One region of the Kitasatospora sp. NBC_01287 genome, then DNA from elsewhere that is predicted to be linked to it. Evidence: riboswitches for the same ligand, from Rfam matches in the RefSeq annotation. Region 1 holds a riboswitch; each other region holds the start of a gene.

What was found. A riboswitch is a leader RNA that binds a small molecule or an ion and turns the genes downstream of it on or off. The one in region 1 is predicted to bind cobalamin.
Region 2: another riboswitch for cobalamin. It lies ahead of OG455_RS11445 (cobalamin biosynthesis protein); the one in region 1 lies ahead of OG455_RS15125 (ribonucleoside-diphosphate reductase subunit alpha).
Region 3: another riboswitch for cobalamin. It lies ahead of OG455_RS33510 (CbtB-domain containing protein); the one in region 1 lies ahead of OG455_RS15125 (ribonucleoside-diphosphate reductase subunit alpha).
Region 4: another riboswitch for cobalamin. It lies ahead of OG455_RS09135 (HoxN/HupN/NixA family nickel/cobalt transporter); the one in region 1 lies ahead of OG455_RS15125 (ribonucleoside-diphosphate reductase subunit alpha).

The regions. Positions count from the first base shown of each region.
Region 1 covers NZ_JAPEPB010000001.1:3,614,439-3,619,178, forward strand. The annotation lists gene OG455_RS15115 (glycosyltransferase family 39 protein) at 1-33, shown strand, start outside; gene OG455_RS15120 (glycosyltransferase family 39 protein) at 96-1,745, shown strand; cobalamin riboswitch at 1,822-1,952, shown strand; gene OG455_RS15125 (ribonucleoside-diphosphate reductase subunit alpha) at 2,140-4,554, shown strand; gene OG455_RS15130 (ribonucleotide-diphosphate reductase subunit beta) at 4,593-4,740, shown strand, end outside.
Region 2 covers NZ_JAPEPB010000001.1:2,747,913-2,752,652, reverse strand. The annotation lists gene OG455_RS11450 (cobyric acid synthase) at 1-1,046, opposite strand, end outside; gene OG455_RS11445 (cobalamin biosynthesis protein) at 1,043-1,996, opposite strand; cobalamin riboswitch at 2,051-2,189, opposite strand; gene OG455_RS11440 (helix-turn-helix transcriptional regulator) at 2,427-3,143, shown strand; gene OG455_RS11435 (alpha/beta hydrolase) at 3,288-4,415, shown strand; gene OG455_RS11430 (hypothetical protein) at 4,692-4,740, shown strand, end outside.
Region 3 covers NZ_JAPEPB010000001.1:7,823,619-7,828,358, reverse strand. The annotation lists gene OG455_RS33525 (class I SAM-dependent methyltransferase) at 1-42, shown strand, start outside; gene OG455_RS33520 (phytanoyl-CoA dioxygenase family protein) at 333-1,223, shown strand; gene OG455_RS33515 (DUF2470 domain-containing protein) at 1,373-2,176, opposite strand; cobalamin riboswitch at 2,310-2,433, shown strand; gene OG455_RS33510 (CbtB-domain containing protein) at 2,525-2,689, shown strand; gene OG455_RS33505 (CbtA family protein) at 2,767-3,639, shown strand; gene OG455_RS33500 ((2Fe-2S)-binding protein) at 3,636-4,529, shown strand; gene OG455_RS33495 (hypothetical protein) at 4,633-4,740, shown strand, end outside.
Region 4 covers NZ_JAPEPB010000001.1:2,169,353-2,174,092, reverse strand. The annotation lists gene OG455_RS09150 (helix-turn-helix domain-containing protein) at 27-668, shown strand; gene OG455_RS09145 (MBL fold metallo-hydrolase) at 652-1,674, shown strand; gene OG455_RS09140 (metalloregulator ArsR/SmtB family transcription factor) at 1,928-2,416, opposite strand; cobalamin riboswitch at 2,514-2,728, shown strand; gene OG455_RS09135 (HoxN/HupN/NixA family nickel/cobalt transporter) at 2,764-3,936, shown strand; gene OG455_RS09130 (SDR family oxidoreductase) at 4,198-4,740, shown strand, end outside.

The sequences.
Region 1 (4,740 bases):
GACAACACCTACCGGATCTGGACCCGCCAGTGACCCCGCCCAGCAGGCCGGCGACCCGCGGCCGTGCCACCCGACCCCCCAGCGGAGACTCCCCCATGAGCCTGGACGAGGCACCGGCCACCGAGCTCGCGGCCGTCCCCGGGCAGCGGCCGGCCCCGGCCGCCACGCCCCCCGCGGGCAGCCGCCGGGACAGGCGCCGGGCCGAGCGCCGCGACCGCGCCGGCGGACCGCTCTCCGCCGCCCTGCTGGTCGCGCTGCCGGCCGCCGCCGCCCTGGCGAGCTGCCTGCACGACATCGGCGAGCGGCAGATGTGGCGGGACGAGCAGGCCAGCTGGTGGGCGTCCACCCTGTCGATCGGCGACCTCAGCAAGCTGATCCACAACGTGGACATCGTGCTGCTGCCCTACTACCTGTTCCTGCACGGCTGGATCGACCTGTTCGGCGACTCGCCCACCGCGCTGCGGGTGCCGTCCGCGATCGCCATGGCGGTGGCGGCCGGCTGGCTGGCACTGCTCGGCCGGCGGCTCTTCACGCCCGCCACCGGGCTGCTGGCGGGCCTGCTGCTGGCAGTCCTGCCCAGCACCACCCGGTACGGCCAGGAGGCCCGCCCGTACGCCTTCGCGGTCCTGGTCGCGATCGCCTCCACCCACCTGCTGGTCCGGGCCCTGGACCGTCCCTCGCTGAAGAGCTGGGTCGGGTACGCGGTGACCATCCCGCTGCTCGGCTGGACCCACCTGGTGACCCTCTCGGTGCTGGCCGGCCACCTGGCCGCGGTGCTGACCAGGACCCGCAGGGCCGACCTGGTCCCGCGCTGGGCCTTCACCGCCGCGGTGCTGGCCGGCGGCTCGCTCACCGTGCCGATGGTGCTGCAGGGCCGGTCGCAGAGCGCCCAGATCGCCTGGAACAAGACCGGGCCGGCCGATCTCAAGGCCTACCCGGACACGCTCTTCCTCTCCTGGCACGTCGGGCTCGCGGTGCTGGCCGTGGGCCTGCTGGGGCTGCTGGCGGCCCGCCGTCACGCCGCGCTGCTCGCGGCCTGGGCGCTGCTGCCGCCCCTGGTCACCTTCGCCACCGCGAGTTGGCTGCACCTCTTCCTCAACCGCTACCTGCTCTTCACCCTGCCCGCCTGGACCCTGCTGGCCGCCGCGGCGGTGTGCCGGGTCGGCGGACCGCTGACCAGCGGCGCCGCCCCCGCGCTGCCGCGCCGGCTGCTGAGCTGGGTGCTGGTCGCCGCCGCGGTGGCCGGACTGGGCTGGACGGCCTGGCCCGGGATCCGAGCGACCCACCAGGACCTGGCGGGCGAGCCGGACTACAACCGGCTCACCCGGATCATGCTGCACGACCAGCAGCCGGGCGACGGCATCGTCTACAGCGGGACGCTGCAGGAGCGGATGTCGATGGCCTACGAGCTGCGCGACGTCCGCACCGCGCCGAAGGATATCCTGCTGCAGAAGTCGGCCGCCGAGATCGGCCTCTACTCGGCCCAGGAGTGCGACGACCCGGACGCCTGCGCGGCGAACACCAACCGGATCTGGCTGGTGGCCACCGGCCCCGCCGCCGACCCGCTGGCGGCGCTCCCGCCGCAGACCGCGCAGGTGCTCCGCAGTCAGTTCCAGACCACCAGGACCGACAGCCTGCCCTGGGTCCGACTGGTCCTGCTGAGCCGGGTCCACCCCTCCCGCCGGGCCTCGGTGGCGGACGACCTGGGTGACCACAACGTCCAGATGGCACCCGGCAGCAGCTGACGCCGGGCACCATCGAGTGTTGGCTTCGCCACTCCGCACGACACTACATATGGTGCTGCTTGAAGCGGCCACCACTACATGTATGCTCACTCTCGCTGTCGACGCAGGGGAACCCGGTGCGAGTCCGGGACTGCCCCGCAGCGGTGAGCGCTTGCCCCCATGGGGTTTCCGCGAGTCCGAATACCTGCCGACGGTGTGCCGCCCGGCCTCCCCGCAGAGGCCTCTCACGCACAGCTGTACCGTCCGGCCTCGCGGGCAGGCCAGGGTGACGACGCGCGCGCCGGAGCAGACCGGCGTGCCCATCTCCCCTGCCCCGCGCGCGAGCCACGGACCTCCCCCAGTCCGCCGCCGCCCCAGGAGAGAGAGCGCCTTGACCGTCGCCGCCTCAGTTGCCCTGCCGTCACAGGGACACGCCGCCGATGCCACCCAGACCGATCCCGGTGCGGCACTGCTTCGGCTGCTCACCGACAAGAGCGCCGACCTCCCCCAGGTGGACCCCGGCCACGTCGCCGCCGCCGCGCTGCGCGGCCGCCACGCCGGCTCGGACTTCGCCGAGCTGCGCGGGCTGGCCGTGGACGCCGCCGCTTCGATGATCGCCGAGGACCCCCAGTACTCGAAGCTGGCCGCCCGGCTGCTGGCCCAGGAGATCGCCGACGAGGCGGTGGGCCAGGGCGCCACCTCGTTCACCGCCTCGATCGCCGTCGGCCACGCCGAGGGCCTGATCGGCGAGGTCACCGCCGCCTTCGTGGCCAAGCACGCCGCCGCGCTGGACGCGCTGATCGACGAGCGGGGCGACGACCGCTTCGAGTACTTCGGCCTGCGCACCGTGCAGTCCCGCTACCTGCTGCGCCACCCGATCACCCGCAAGGTGGTCGAGCGCCCGCAGCACTTCCTGCTCCGGGTCGCCTGCGGCCTGGCGGTGGGCGACAACGAGCAGTCGGTGGCCGAGGTCGCCGAGCTCTACCGCCTGATGAGCCGGCTGGAGTACCTGACCTCCTCGCCGACCCTCTTCAACTCCGGCACCCGGCACCCGCAGATGTCCAGCTGCTACCTGCTGGACTCGCCGCTGGACAACCTGGACTCGATCTACTCGCGCTACGCGCAGATCGCCCGGCTCTCCAAGCACGCCGGCGGCATCGGCCTGTCCTACTCCCGGATCCGCTCGCGCGGCAGCCTGATCCGCGGCACCAACGGCCAGTCCAACGGCATCGTGCCGTTCCTGCGCACCCTGGACTCCTCGGTCGCCGCCGTCAACCAGGGCGGCCGCCGCAAGGGCGCGGCCTGCGTCTACCTGGAGACCTGGCACGCGGACATCGAGGAGTTCCTCGAACTGCGCGACAGCACCGGCGAGGAGGCCCGCCGCACCCACAACCTCAACCTGGCGCACTGGATCCCGGACGAGTTCATGCGCCGGGTCAACGCCAACGCCGACTGGTCGCTCTTCTCCCCGGCCGACGTGCCCGAGCTGGTCGACCTGTGGGGCGAGGAGTTCGACGAGGCGTACCTCAAGGCCGAGCAGGCCGGCAAGGCCGTCCGCAGCATCCCCGCGCAGACCCTCTACGCCCGGATGATGCGCACCCTGGCGCAGACCGGCAACGGCTGGATGACCTTCAAGGACGCCGCCAACCGCGCCGCCAACCAGACCGCGCTGCCCGGCCGCACGGTGCACTCCTCCAACCTGTGCACCGAGATCCTGGAGGTCACCGACGACTCCGAGACCGCGGTCTGCAACCTGGGCTCGGTCAACCTCGGCGCCCACGTGGCCGCCGGCGCGACCGCCACCGACCTGCTCACCGCCATGGACTGGCAGCGGCTGGACGCCACCGTGCGCACCGCCGTCACCTTCCTGGACCGGGTGGTGGACATCAACTTCTACCCGACCGGCGAAGCCGCCACCTCCAACTCCCGCTGGCGCCCGGTGGGCCTGGGCGTGATGGGCCTGCAGGACGTCTTCTTCCAGCTGGGCCTGGACTTCGACTCCGCCGAGGCCAAGAAGCTGTCCACGCTGATCGCCGAGCGGATCATGCTGACCGCCTACGAGCGCTCCAGCGAGCTCGCCGAGCAGTTCGGGCAGCACCCGGCCTACGCCGAGACCCGCGCGGCCCGCGGCCAGCTGCACATCGACCACTTCGCCGACGCCACCCCGCAGTGGACCGAGCGCTGGGAGGCGCTGCGCGCCACCATCGCCCGCACCGGCCTGCGCAACTCGCTGCTGCTGGCGATCGCGCCGACCGCGACCATCGCCTCGATCGCCGGCGTCTACGAGTGCATCGAGCCGCAGGTCTCCAACCTCTTCAAGCGCGAGACCCTCTCCGGCGAGTTCCTCCAGGTCAACCCGTACCTGGTGCGCGAGCTGAAGGAGCTGGGCGTCTGGGACCAGCAGACCCGCGACGCGCTGCGCGAGGCCAACGGCTCGGTGCAGGAGCTCTCCTGGCTGCCGGCCGAGCTGCGCTCGCGCTACCGCACCGCCTGGGAGCTGCCGCAGCGCGCGCTGATCGACCTGGCCGCCGCCCGCCAGCCGTACCTGGACCAGAGCCAGTCGCTGAACCTCTTCATGGCCGCGCCGACCATCGGCAAGCTCAGCTCGATGTACGCCTACGCCTGGAAGGTCGGTCTCAAGACCACCTACTACCTGCGCTCGCGCCCGGCCACCCGGATCGCCCAGGCGGCCTCCGGCGCCGCCCGCCCCGCGGCCGTGCCGGTCAGCGGCCCCACCGCGGGCGTCCCCGCTCCCACGCTGAGCCAGGCCGAGCAGGACGCCATCGCCTGCTCCCTGGAGAACCCCGAGTCCTGCGAGGCCTGCCAGTGAGTTCCGCCCCCCTCGACCAGCCCGAGGGCCGCCAGAAGATGCTGCTCGACCCGGGCTTCGAACTGACCCTGCGTCCGATGCGCTACCCGTCCTTCTACGACCGGTACCGCGACGCGATCAAGAACACCTGGACCGTCGAGGAGGTGGACCTGCACTCCGACGTCGCCGACCTCGCCAAGCTCAGCG
Region 2 (4,740 bases), 870 kb from region 1:
ACGATCTCCCGCGCCAGCATCTGGTAGCCGCCGCAGATCCCGAGCACCGGCCGCCCGGCCGCCACCCGCTCGCGCAGCGGCCGCGCCAACCCGCGCTCGCGCAGCCAGGCCAGGTCGGCGACGGTGGCCCGGGTGCCGGGCAGCACCACCAGGTCGGCGTCGGCCAGCTCCTCGGGCCTGGTGGCCCAGCGCACCAGCACCCCGGGCTCCTGGGCCAGCGCGTCCAGGTCGGTGAAGTTGGACAGCCGCGGGAAGCGCAGCACGGCCACCCGCAGCACGTCGGCGCCGAACGGCCCGGCGGTGTCCTCGCGGTCCACCGCCGTGGTGAGGTCGAGCGAGTCCTCGGCGTCCAGCCACAGGCCCTTCAGCATCGGCAGGGTGCCGAGCACCGGACGGCCGGTCAGCTCGTGCAGCATGTCCAGGCCGGGCTTCAGCAGCCGGGCGTCGCCGCGGAACTTGTTCACCAGCCAGCCCGCCACCAGCCGCTGGTCCTCGGGCGAGAGCAGCGCCAGGGTGCCGAACATCGCGGCGAAGACGCCACCGCGGTCGATGTCGCCGACCACCACCACCGGCAGCTCGGCGGCCCGGGCCAGTCCCATGTTGGCGATGTCGCGGTCGCGCAGGTTGATCTCGGCCGGCGAGCCGGCGCCCTCGCAGACCACCACGTCGAAGCGGCGCCGCAGGTCGGCCAGGCACTCCAGCGAGCGCTCCAGCAGGTACGGCTTGCGCTCGCGGTAGTCGAGCGCGCCGACCTCGGCGACCGGCCGGCCGAGCAGCACCACCTGGCTGCGCCCGTCCGCCCCGGGCTTGAGCAGCACCGGGTTCATCGCGGCCTCGGGCTCGACCCGGGCGGCCTGCGCCTGCATCACCTGGGCCCGGCCGATCTCGGCGCCGTCCAGCGTGACCATCGAGTTGAGTGACATGTTCTGGGCCTTGAACGGGGCCACCTTGACGCCCCGGCGGACCAGCCAGCGGCAGATCCCGGCGGTGACCACGCTCTTCCCGGCGTCCGAGGTGGTGCCCGCCACCAGCAGCGCGTTGCTCATCTCCGTCGTCCCCTCCGTACGGGCACGGCGAACCGCAGCGCCACCGTCGTCCCCAGCGCGAGCAGCCCGACCCGGCGCGACAGCCGGCAGGCCCGTTCGATGTCCGCCACCGCCACCGGGCGCTGCCCGCCGCCCAGCACCGGGCGGTGCTCCACGTGCTCCCCGTACCGCAGCGTCCCGCCCAGGCGCACGCCGAGCGCGCCGGCGAAGGCGGACTCGGCCTGCCCGGCGTTCGGGCTCGGGTGCGCGCCGCCGTCCCGGCGCCAGACGCGCCAGGCCCGGCCGCGGTCCTCGGCGGCCGCCACCGTGAGCAGCGCGGTCAGCCGGGCGCCCGGCCAGCCGGCCACGTCGTCCAGTCGGGCCGCGGCCCAGCCGAACCGGCGGTACCTCGCCGACTTGTGGCCGACCATCGCGTCCAGCGTGTTGACGGCGCGGAAGGCGAGCAGGCCGGGCGCGCCCGCGAGCGCGCCCCAGACCAGGGCGTTGACCACCGCGTCGGCGGTGTTCTCTGCCACCGACTCGACCACGGCGCGGGCGATCTGCTGCTCGTCCAGTTCGCTCGGGTCGCGCCCGCACAGGTGCGGCAGCCGCTGCCTGGCGGCCGCCAGGTCGCCGGCCGACAGCGCGTCGCCGATGGTGCGGGCCTCGCGGGCCAGCGAGCTGCCGCCGAGCACCGTCCAGGTGGCGGCGGCCGTCAGCGCGGCGCTCTCCCGTCCCAGCAGCCGTCCGATCCCGGCGGCACCGCCCGCCACCGCGCCCACGCAGAGTGCGGTGTGCAGCGCGCCGGCGCCGCGGTCATCGCGCCAGAGCGCGCGCTCCAGCCGGGCGGCCGCGCGCCCGAAGAAGGCCACCGGGTGGCCGCGCCGGGGATCGCCGAAGCGGGCGTCGGCGGCATAGCCGGCCAGGGCGCCCAGGGCGTACGGCAGCGCGCGGTGGGGAACCCCCGCCATGTGTCGCGTGTCCTCACTCAGGGTCCTCGCCCTGGATCGACGTACCGGCGGCGAGAGTCTCCTGGCTTCCCCGGGTGGTAGAACGCACACCCGGGCCTTCCAACGACCCTGTGGCGGGCCGCCGTGACCGTGCGTCGGGCGTGCTCCCCGGTGACAGTGGCGGGACCGCGCCGGATTCGCACCGGCTTCCTCTACTTGCCTCCGTTTGGCCAACGGATCCCATCACGCGTGCGAAGCGGGAGTCAACCAGGCCCCGGGACTGGTTGATCACACGACGGGCCGGAGCAGCGGAACCGTTGCTACCTCCGAGTAGCGGCGCGGCCGGGGCGCCGGGCGCTGGTGAATCGTCCAAGGGCGGCCCCGGGCCCGTCGCGCGGCTTCGTGTGTTCGGCGACTGGGGGCGGGTCGACCCCGGCCCTAGCGTCGGCCCATGCGAAGAAGCCGGCCGCCGGCCCCCACCCCGGTCCCGTTCTCCCCCCGGGCCGCCCGCGCTCATCGCGTCGGTCTCGGCCTGACCCCCGAGCAGGTCGCCCAGGGCCTGGCCGCGCACGGGGTGCGGCTGCTGCCCGGCCACGTGATCGGCTGGGAGAGCGGGGAGATCCGCCCGACCGAGGAGGAGTTCATCGCGCTGGCCCGCGCGCTGTGGTGCCCGGCGGCGCAGCTGATGGGCGTGGCCCCCGACTCGCTGCGCGACTTCCGGGTGGCCCGGGAGCTCAACCAGGAGCAGACCGCGACCCGGATCGGGATGGACCCGCGCGCCTACGCCGCCGTGGAGCGGACCGGCCGCTGGACCGGCAGCGAGGAGCAGGGCGCCGCGCTGGCCGAGGTGCTCGGCCTGACGCTGCGCGACCTGGTCCGGGTGCGGGGCGCCGAGCAGGAGCTGGTGGACCGGCTGCGCCAGTGCGTGGACGGCCGCTGGCAGGCGCAGCTGAAGGCGGTCGCCGAGCTGGTGCCGGTGCACCGCGACACCCTGGGCCGGGTACTGGCGGCGCTGCGGAGCGAGTACCAGGTGAGCGGTCACTGGGGCACGGGCAGCTGGGGCCCCGCCGCCCCGGCCGCGCCCCGGCCGGCGGAGCCGGAGCAGGAGCCGGTCGACCGCTTCTGGAGCCTGCTGACCCGCGAGGACACCGGCGGCCTGCGGGTCTGAGACACCCCGGGGCGGCACTCGGGCGGCACTCGGGCGGCATCTTGGACGGCGCCCGGACGGCGGCGTTGCGGTGGCCGGGTGGCATGGCGCGCGGTGGACTGGGCAGGTCGTCTCCGACCTGCCGTCACCACTCTGGGGAGAGCCATGCGCTGGGGAACCGCCGTCGTCGCAGCCACCGCCGTCGCCGCCGCGGCGGGCGCGGCCGCCCTGCTGATCGGGCGCCGGGTCTCGGATCTGAGCCTGCGCCCCGAGCGCTCCGCGAGCGGCGAGCCGGTGGGCGAGCCCGTGCTGCGGGTGCACGAGCTCGCCGCCGGGGAGGTCACGCTGACCCGCACCGTGGCCAGTGCCAGGCGCGGCCGCTACGCGCTGGACTGGCCCGGCGGCCACGCGGTGGTCGGCAAGGTGCTGCGCACCGGCCCGCAGAGCGTCACCCGCCGCCTGGAACTCACCGCCGGCAGCCCGCTGACGGCCGGCACCGAGGTCGAGCTGAGCCCCCGGGTGCTGCGCGGCGACCCGGGCTCGGCCTGCGGCCTGGACTACATGGACGTGCTGGTCGACGGCGAGCTCGGCGCGCTGCCCGCCTGGTACGTCCCGGCGGTGCGCGGCACCTGGGTGATCGCGGTGCACGGACGGCTGGCCGACCGCCGCCAGGCCCTGCCGGTGCTGCCACTGCTCAAGCGGCTCAACCTGCCCGCGCTGGTGGTCAGCTACCGGGGCGACCAGGGGGCGCCCGCCTCGCCGGACGGGATCGGGCACTTCGGCGAGACCGAGTGGCGCGACGTCGAGGCGGCGATCCACTTCGCCAAGGAGGCCGGCGCCGGACGGATCGTGCTCTACGGCTGGTCGGTCGGTGCCGCCACCGTGCTGCGCACCGCCGCCGAGTCCGGGTACCGCCACGAGCTGGCCGGGTTGATCCTCGACTCGCCGGTGCTGGACTGGTCGGCCTCGGTGCGCGGGGTCGCGGCCCGGGCCGGGGTGCCCGGCGCGGTCGCCGGGCAGCTGGGCGCCTGGGCGGCCGAGGGGCGCACCGGGGTCGACCCGGCAGGCTTCGCCCGGCTCGCCGACGGTGCCGAGCTGGCCGTCCCCACCCTGCTGCTGCACAGCCCGCAGGACGCCGTGGCGCCGTTCGCCGCCGCCCGCCGGCTGGCCGAACTGCGCCCGGATCTGGTCAGCCTGCGCAGCATCCCCGACGCCGGGCACGCGGCGCTCTGGAACGCCGACCCGCGCGGCTACGAGGAGGCGCTGCGCCGCTACCTCACCCCGCTGCTCTGAGGTCGCCCGGCTCCCACTCCCGCGCGCGCTCGGTCACCCCTTGACCACGGTGCGTGCCCCCGTCTACTGTCGTGCACAGGTCACCACGGCGCCGCCGGGCCCGGTTTGGCCGCTCTTGCCCCGAGTCGGCCACCCCGGCCACCCCAGTCGGTCGAAGACGCGCCGAACTCGATGTGACAGAAGCCCCGTACACGGGGAAGACTGCACGGCGTGACGTCTCGGAATCCGCGCGACCGTGATGCCCCGCTCCCGCCGACCACGGGTACCGGCGCGACGGTGACCCGTCTACCCGGAACGGCCCGCCGCGCCGACAGCGTGCAGCCGG
Region 3 (4,740 bases), 4.2 Mb from region 1:
ACCAGCACCTGGCACGTCAGCGTCTACGAGCTGCCCGCATGACCGCGCCGAGCAGGCCGAACAGGCTGGGCACGGAGTACGCCTGGGGCTCTCGCTCGGCGACATCGTCAGCGCCCTGGCGGCGGCCGGGCTGCGGGTGGAGTTCCCGCACGAATGGCCGTTCGCGGCCTGGCGGATGCTGCCGTTCATGACCGAGGACAAGGACGGCTGGTGGCACCTGCCGGACGGCCTGCCGACTATGCCGCTCTCCTTCTCGCCGCGCGCGAGCAAACCGGCGACCGCACCGGCCGACCGGCCGACCACCTGAGAGGGAAGGGCGGAGGGGAAGACCCATGGCACTGGCGACCCTGCACGAGGCGCCGCTCGGCGGCCTGCGCCTGCGCGACGCGCTGGACGGGCGGCTGCTGGTGGTCCGCGGTGCGCTGGACCTGCTCGCCCCGGGCGAGTCGGCCCGACGGGCGGCGCTGGCCTCGGTCGCGGCCACCGTCTCGCCGCAGGCCGCCGGGAAGTTGGACCGGTCAGGCCTGGAGCAGCTGCACCTGGTGGCCGACGCGGGGCAGATCCGGTCGGTCCGCGACGAGTTGGACCGCCGCTTGCGCCCGGCCGCCGAGCAGCTGCTGCTCCGCTTCGCCGGCGCCCTGCCACCGCAGCGCCGGCGGCTGTACGTGAGTTCGCACCTGGGCGTGCGGATCATGTCGCCGCAGGCCACCGTGCGCGGCCGGGAGGCGGAACTGGGCGACTACACCGGTTTCCTGCTGCCGACGCTGGCGCACACCGACTCCTGGTTCAACACCGCGGTCAACTCGGTGAACCTCTGGCTGGCCGTCAGCCGGGTGCGGCGGGACAACGGCCTGACACTCTGGCCGCAGGCGTACCGGCGTCCGCTGCGGCACGACGGGGTACGGCTGCTGGCCGGCCAGGCGATCGGTGAGCCGGTGGAGGTCGAGCTGGAGGCCGGCGACCTGCTGGTCTTCGCCGGCGACCAGCTTCACGCCACCCGCCCGAACACCGGTCCGGAGACCCGCTGGGTGGTCACCAAGCGGCTCTGCCTGGGCCCGCCGCGCTACCACCCGCGCGCCACCGGCTGGGTGCCGTACCTCGATCCGCGCCTGCTCGACACCCCGCTGCGGGCACTGGCCCCGGCGCGGTCAGCGCTCACCCTCGGCGGGCTGCGCCAACTCGGCCGCGAGGCCGACCGATTGCTCACCCGGCTGCGCCACTGAGGCCGCCGGAGTCGGGCAGGCCGCCGTGCTCGGGCAGGCCGCCGGGACTGCCACCGCCGGGCGCGCCGGGGGTGTGGCGAGGGCGGCGGCCAGCGGCGCGGCGCGGAGGATCGTGGCCACGTCGAGGACGGGCCCGCGCGGCGCCCCCGTCACGGCCGTCCGGCGGGCCCGCTGGAGCCGCTGCCGGCTGAGGCATCCGGTCCGTTCTGGTCGCCGTGGTGATGGTGGTGGTGCCGGCAGGGGTGAGCGGCGTCGAGCAGCGCGCGGACCCGGTCGCCGGCCTGGTCGGCGGTCCGCGCCGGGGTCGGGAACAGCAGCCGGACGTCGCGCCGGGTGTGCGGGTGCTCCAACCGCAGCGTCAGGCCGTGGCGGTCCAGTGCCAGCGGCCATGCCCGGGCCGGGCCGGGCGGGGCCCCGGCCCCGATCCCGGCCCCAGTCCCGACCAGACCGGCGAGCAGGGCCAGCACGTCCTGGTGATCATCCGTCAGATGAGTGAGCAGGTGCGCCTCGCACCTGGCCAGCGGATCGGGCCGGGCGGCGGTGAACGCCTCGGGCGCCACCGTGCTGCCGCCCTCGACCGTGCGCAGGGTGGCGTGTGCGAGGTCCAGGCGCAGGGTGAGGTCCGCCGCGTCGGACGCGCGCTCGTCCGCCAGCAGTCGGCCGACCAGGGTCACCCGGGCGCGGACCCGGTCACGCACGGCAGCCGGCGCGACGTCGGTGATCTCGACCACGCAGGCCAGCGCGCCGCGGGGGGCCTGGGCGTGCTCGGCGGCCAGCGGGGTGTCCCGCGGCACCCGCATGGTCAGGCCGCCGTCCGGGTCGAGCGCGTGCACCCCGATCAGGTCGTAGCTGTGGCGCTCGGTGGCGAGGGCCAGCGAGTCGGCGGCGGCCAGCACCGTGCGGACCCGCTCCGCCGCGTCGGCGCCCGTCGTACGGGTGTGCGTGGCAGCCATGCCACACCTCCACTCAAGTTAGGTTTGCCTAACCTTAGCGGAGCGGGCGATACGGTGCCGGCCCAGGGCCGGCCGACCTCGGCGGGGGTGATCCCGGTGACGCGCGATTGACGGCGCATCGGCCGCGCCCTACCCTGCCTCAGGTAGTGATGGCGTAAGGAAGCTGGTGGGAATCCAGCACGGTCGCGCCACTGTGAAGCGGATCGCCCCCGGGCGGTGCGCCAGTCAGATACGACGCCATCACCGCACTCCACACGCTAGCGGGACGCACGATCCCCTGAAGGAGACTCACCTGTGAGCACCAGTCTGCCCAGTTCCAGCGCGCTGCCCACTCCCGTGGTGCTGCCGGTGTCGAAGGCCGTGACCTGGCTGGTCGGCACCGCGCTGATCGCCCTCGCGGTCTACTACTTCATCGGTGTCGACCAGGGCGCCTACTCCGTCTTCGGCAAGGACATGCACATCCACGAGTTCGTCCACGACTCCCGGCACTTCCTCGGCTTCCCCTGCCACTGACGAGCCCGACGAGCCCGACGAAACCGACGGACCCGACGAACTCGACGCCCGACGAACTGAAGTACGGACAACTGGACATGGAAAAGAGACTCATCCTGCGCGGCGTGCTCGCCGGCGCAGTGGCAGGCCTGCTCGCATTCGTCTTCGCGCGGATCTTCGCCGAGCCGCAGATCGACGCCGCGATCAGCTACGAGAGCGCGCGCGACGCCGCGCAGAGCACGCTGGACAAGGCCGCCGGGCTGCCGATGGCCGACTCCGGCCCCGACATCTTCAGCCGCACCATCCAGGCCAACATCGGCATCGGTGTCGGCATGGTCTTCTTCGGCATGGCGATGGGCGCGCTGTTCGCCGTGGCGTACACCGTCTGCCTGGGCCGGGTCGGCAAGCTGCGGCCGCGCACCCTGGCCATGCTGGTGGCGCTGGGCGGCTTCCTCGGCATCTACTTCGTGCCGTTCGTGAAGTACCCGGCGAACCCGCCGTCGATCGGGCACCCCGACACGATCCGCGACCGGGGCAACCTCTACCTCGCCATGGTGCTCTGCTCGGTCGTCTTCCTGATCGCGGCGGTCTGGCTGGGCAAGCGACTGCAGGCCAGGTTCGGGAACTGGAACGCGACCCTGCTGGCCGGCGCGGCCTACGCGGTGGTGCTCGGCGTGATCATGGCGCTGCTCCCCTCGCTCGGCGAACTGTCGGACAACGTCCGTGAGTTCGGACACCACGCGACCGAGACGCCGCAGCCGCTGACCGACCCGGGCGGCACCATCGTCTTCCCCGGCTTCCCGGCCGACACGCTGTTCGAGTTCCGCTTCTACTCGGTGATCGCGCAACTGCTGCTCTGGGCCGTCCTCGGCCTGGTCTTCGGCCCGCTGGCCGAGCGCCTGCTCGCCCCGAAGGAGCGGACGGCGTCCCAGGCCACGCCGGTCCGGGCCAAGCCGGTCGGGGCGGTATGACCGAGCCGGACCACCGGTGCGCCCCGGCGCGACCGGACCCGAAGGCCGCGACGCCCGCACGGGTCGCGGCCCTCGGGCCGTTCTTCGCCTTCGAGACCCGCCAGGAGAGCGGCATCCCTGGGCCGCCGCCGGCGCCCTGGCGAGCACTGGGTGAACTGCTGGATGACCCCTCGGTGCTGCGCGCGCGGGTGACCGCCGTGCGCGGCTACCTCGCGGCGGCCGGCGGGCAGCCGGTGACGGCGGTGGAGGAGCGGGTGGCCGCCTCGGTGACCCAGCTGGGGCTGGCCTCCCGGCTGCTCTCCCCGGCCTTCGCCGTCGGTGTGCTGACCGGCGAGGCGCTCCCGTTCGACCCGCGCCGGGCGTGGTGGCAGCCGGTACCGGGCGGGCCCTTCCCGCTCTCACTGCCGCGACGGACCACCGGACGGGGCGCGGGCGGGGACCCGGGCGAGGACCCGGGCGCGAGCGCGAGCGCGAGCGCGGACCAGGAGCCGGAAACGGGCGAGCCCTGGGACCCGGTCGGGCTCGCGGACCGGCTGGCCCGGGACCTGCTCGACGGGCCGATCCGCGAGCTGGTGGCGGCGGCCGGCGCGTACTCGCTCTCCCCGCACATCCTCTGGGGCAACGTCGCCTCGGCGGTCAACGGCGCGGCCTCGGCGATCGCCCGCACAGCACCCGAACTCGCGGGCCGGGCAGGCGAACTGGCCACCCAGCTGCTCGACCGGCCGCCCCTGCGCGGCGCCGGCGGCCCGACGGCCGACGGCGGCGGATTCCGCCGTCGCAGTTGCTGCCTGATCTACCGGGCCGCCCCGGACCGCGCGGGCGCCCTCTGCGGGGACTGCGTGCTCACCGGCCGCCCGCGCCCGCTGCCCGGCCGTGCCGGTCTGCGCTGACTCCCCTCCAGCAGACGGCGGCTGACGCCTCGTCAGAGCGAGAGTAGGTCGATAGTCGAGCCGGACCCCGGAACCCCGCAGGGCGACCGTCGACGGCGTCGACATGGTCCTGCTGCCCGTCGAGCAGTACCAGAACCTGGCCCGCTCCCGCCGCCAGGCCGGCGCCCAGGGCCCGCAGATCCAGGCCTTGAAGCGCGCGCTGAACGACGTG
Region 4 (4,740 bases), 1.4 Mb from region 1:
CCGGATCCCAAAGTACTCTTTGACATATGGAGATCAGCGATCCCAAGGCGATCCGGGCCCTGGCCCACCCGCTCCGCCTCGATCTGATGGAGCTGCTGGCCACGGGCGGCCCCGCGACGGCCGCGCGCTGCGGGCGGGTCCTCGGGGTCCCGCAGGCGAACTGCTCCTTCCACCTCCGCCAACTCGCCAAGTACGGGTTCGTGGAGGAGGCCGGCCCAGGGCGCGACCGGCGTGAGCGCCAGTGGCGGGTGCCCGAGGTGCCACCGACCGTGCGGGTCGGGGCGGGCGGTGACCGGGTGCTCAAGCGGCAGCTCGAACGGCTCGTGGTGGAGCGGGAGATGCAGGCGATCCTCGACCACGCGGCCCGCGAGGAGCGGCGCCCCGGCCCGCCCGATGGCGGGGGGAGCGGCGGCGGTGGGGCTGCGGGCGTCCCGGGCGCCGACGGGCCGCCCGCGGCGGCCCTGCTGGCCGCCGTGGCGGTGCTCTCCGCCGCCGAGGCCGCCGAGCTCGCCGACCAGTGGCAGGCGCTGCTCGCGCCCTACATCGCCAGGGCGGGCGCGGCGGCCGGGCGGCCGGGCCCCGGACAGCACCACGTGCGGTACTTCATGGCGGCGACTCCGCTGCCCGACCTCGAAGCGCGGGAGAACGAGCATGCGACCGACGACTGACGGCCCGATCGACTTCGTGACCGGGGCTCCCGGCGCCGGCTCCCTGGCGGTCGACTGGATCCACGGCACCGCGTCCCGGCGCGGTGGCGGCCCGCCGCTCCAGGTCCACCAGTACGATGAGCACACCGTCATCCTGCGGCAGAGCATGGCGGTCAACTACGAGGCCCCGTTCATCTTCCTGCTCTTCGGCAACGACCGGGCCCTGCTGCTGGACACCGGCGCGACGGCCGACGCCACCATCTTCCCGCTGCGCGCGACGGTCGACCGGCTGGTGGCCGAGTGGCTCGACCGCCACCCGGGCGAGCAGGGCGAACGCGGCGGGCACGGCGAGCACGGTGGGCGGCGCGAGCCGTACGGGCTGGTGGTCGCGCACACCCACGGGCACGGCGACCACGTGGCCGCCGACGGCCAGTTCGCCGACCGCCCCGCGACCACGGTGGTGCCGCGCGAGGCCGAGGCCGTCGGGTCGTTCTTCGGTTTCGAGCCCGACCGGCCGCTCGACACGGTCACCTTCGACCTGGGCGGCCGGGTGCTGGAGATCCTTCCCTCGCCGGGGCACCATCGGGCGGCGATCACCGTCTACGACCCCTGGAGCGGGATCCTGTTCACCGGTGACACGGTGCTGCCGGGCCGCCTCTACGTGGAGGACCACGCCGCCTTCCGCGCGACCGTGGAGCGGATGGTGGAGTTCGCCGGCACCCACCCGGTCACCCATGTGCTCGGCTGCCATGTCGAGATGAGCCGCCGGCCCGGCGGCGAGTACCCGATCGGTGCCACCTACCAGCCCGACGAGCGGGTGCCCGAAATGACCGTGGCGCAGCTGGTGGCGGTCCGTGACGCGACCGTGGCCGTGGCCGGGCGGCCCGGGGTGCACCGCTTCGACGACTTCGTCATCTACAACGAGCCGCGCAAGACCGACATGCGCAAGCTGGTGGCCCGCGGCCTGGCCCACCAGCTGGCGAGCCCGGTCCTGCGGCTGCTCCCGGGCACTCGGCGCCGAGGCTGACCGGGGAGGGACTGACCGGGGAGGGGCTGACAGGGGAGGGGCTGACAGGCGGGAGGAGCTGACCGGGGGAGGGGCTGGCAGGGGAAAGGCTGACCGGGCACGGTCGACCGAGGAGGGAGTGCCCCGGTCTGTTCTGTCAGACAGTCCGGGTGCGGATCGGTGGGTCAGGGGCGATCGGCCACGATAATTTCGAGCGGCACTTGGAGCACCAGGGCCAGGACCTTGGAAAGCGGGACCTGCGGGGGAGCGGCCGTCAGCCCTGCGAGGTCGGAGCGCCCTTGTGGGGCAGCTCGCCTTGGGAAAGCCCACTGTGGGGCAGCTCGCCGTGGGAAAGCCCGCCATGGGAAAGCTCGTCGTGGGACAGCTCGTCGTGGGAAAGCTCGTCGTGCGGGAGCCGCGGGATCAGGTCGAGCAGCGGCGCCACGTCGGGATCGAGCAGGTGGTAGCGGACGATCCGGCCGTCCTTGTCGGCGGCCACCGTGCCCGAGGCCCGCAGCAGGCGCAGGGTCTGGGAGACGGCGGTCTCGCTGATCCCGGTGGCCAGCGCGAGGTCGGAGACCGCGATCGGCCCGGCCCGGTGGATCGCCAGCAGCAGCGCCAGGCGGCCCGGTTCGGCGAGCAGGGCGAAGCGCGCGGCCCAGCCGCGCACGGCCGCGGGCTCGCCGATGCCGGCGATGGCCGCGCAGACCGTGTGCTCGTCGATGGCGCGCCGGTGCGCCCGATCCTCGGGAACCAGATGCATGGGACCCATCTTCATCCCCGGTGACAGCGGTGTCCAAAACCGGGACGCCGGAACACCTGCGCATCTGCGCAGGCTTGTGGACATCACCGCCCGGGCTCTACGGTGTTCCCGCCGTGGTGTTCGGGAAGACCGGTGCACTGTGCCTGCCACAGGAGTCCGGAGCGGCCCTCGCCACTGTGATCGGGGAATCCTCGTACCGCTCCCGCCCGCCAGGGCGGATGGTCACTGGATGCCGTCAGGCGTCCGGGAAGGCCGGGTACGGGGGTGTTGGACCCGTCAGCCAGGAGACCGGCCACGGCACCGCACGACGAACTCTGTCCACGAGGTGCTGGAGAGGCTGCCCCCGGATGACCCTGCCCGAAACCACGCCGACCGCCGAGGCCCTACCGGCCCGCGCCCCGTCCGCGTCTTCCCTGTCCCCGTCCCCGTCGCCATCCTCCTCGCCGTCCCCGTCGGCGCCCGTCCTCTCGCTGCGCTGGGAGCGCCGGGACTGGCTGCGCACCGGCGGCCTGATGTCCGTGATCATCGCCATGCACGTGGCGGCCTTCGGCATCCTGATCGCCCTGGTGACGCCGCACCACTACACCGTCGGCAGCCAGGCCTTCGGGCTCGGCCTCGGCATCACCGCCTACACCCTGGGCATGCGGCACGCCTTCGACGCCGACCACATCGCGGCCATCGACAACACCACCCGCAAGCTGATGGCCGACGGCAAGCGTCCGGTCTCGGTCGGCTTCTGGTTCGCGCTCGGCCACTCCACCATCGTGGTGGTGCTGGCCGGGCTGGTCGCCGCCGGCGCCCAGGTGGTCGGCACCCTGACCAACGACAACTCCGGTGCGCACAAGCTGCTCGGCGTGGTCAGCACCAGCGTCTCCGGCGGCTTCCTCTACCTGATCGCCGCGCTCAACCTGGTCTCGATGGCCGGCATCGCGCGGGTCTTCCGCGCGATGCGCGCGGGCAGCTTCGACGAGCACGAGCTGGAGCGGCACCTGGACAGCCGCGGCTTCATGAACCGCGTCCTGGGCAGGCTGACCAAGTCGATCACCCGCCCGGGGCAGATGTACCCGGTGGGGCTGCTCTTCGGGATCGGCTTCGACACCGCGACCGAGGTCTCGCTGATGGTGATGGCCGGCTCCGGCGCCGCCTCCGGCCTGCCCTGGTACGCGATCCTCTGCCTGCCGCTGCTCTTCGCGGCCGGGATGAGCCTGTTCGACACGCTCGACGGCACCTTCATGAACTTCGCGTACCACTGGGCGTTCTCCAACCCGGTCCGCAAGGTGTACTACAACCTCACCATCACCGGGCTGTCCATCGCCGTCGCCTTCCTGATCGGCACCATCGAGCTGGTCGGGGTGCTGCACGAGCAGCTCGACCTGACCGACCCGGTCAGCGGCTGGATCTCCGGCATCAACCTCAACAACGTGGGCTTCGTCATCGTGGGCCTGTTCGTGGTGGTCTGGGCGGCCGCGCTGGCGTACTGGCGGCTGGCGAAGGTGGAGCAGCGCTGGCCGAAGGACTGACGCCGCCTCGCACGCGGGTACGGCCGAGGGCCGGACGGGACTCCCGTCCGGCCCTCGGCCGTACCCGGGCCGCCGCGCCAGGCCCCGCCACGGCCGGAAGGACCAGCCAGGGAGTGAAACACCTAGGACAAGATCGAGCCTGCCTACCGTCTTCGCCGGCCGCCAGAGTTGCTCTCGGAAGCGAGCGGGCGAGCGTGCTGACGCCGCCGACTCCCTCGATCCGAGTCGTACTGATCCAGCTGTTCCACAGGAGATGAACCCATGGCTTCAACCACCCTGTCCGGCACCCGCGTCGTCGTGATCGGCGGCAGCTCCGGCATCGGTCGCGCGGTGGCCCGCCAGGCCGCCGAGGCCGGCGCGCGGGTCGTCGTCGGCTCGCGCTCCGCCGAGAAGCTCGCCGCGACGGCCGAGGAGATCGACGGCATCACCACCGGCGTCATCGACGTGACCGACGAGGAGAGCGTGCGCGCCTTCTTCGCCGATCTCGGCGCCATCGACCACCTGGTGATCTGCCCCGGCGACATGGCCACCGGCTCGGTCTACGACGTGTCGATCGAGGCGGTGCGCCGATCGCTGGACACGAAGATCATCAGCCCGCTGCTCTGCGTCCGGCACGCCGGCCGCTCGATCGCGCCCACCGGTTCGATCGTGCTGCTCGCCGGTGCCGGCGGCTACAAGGCCTACCCGGACCTGAGTGCCACCGCCGCCGCCAACACCGGCGTCGGGGGCCTGGGCCGCTCGCTGGCGGTGGAGCTGGCCCCGATCCGGGTCAACGTGGTGGTGGCCGGGCTGATCGACACCCCG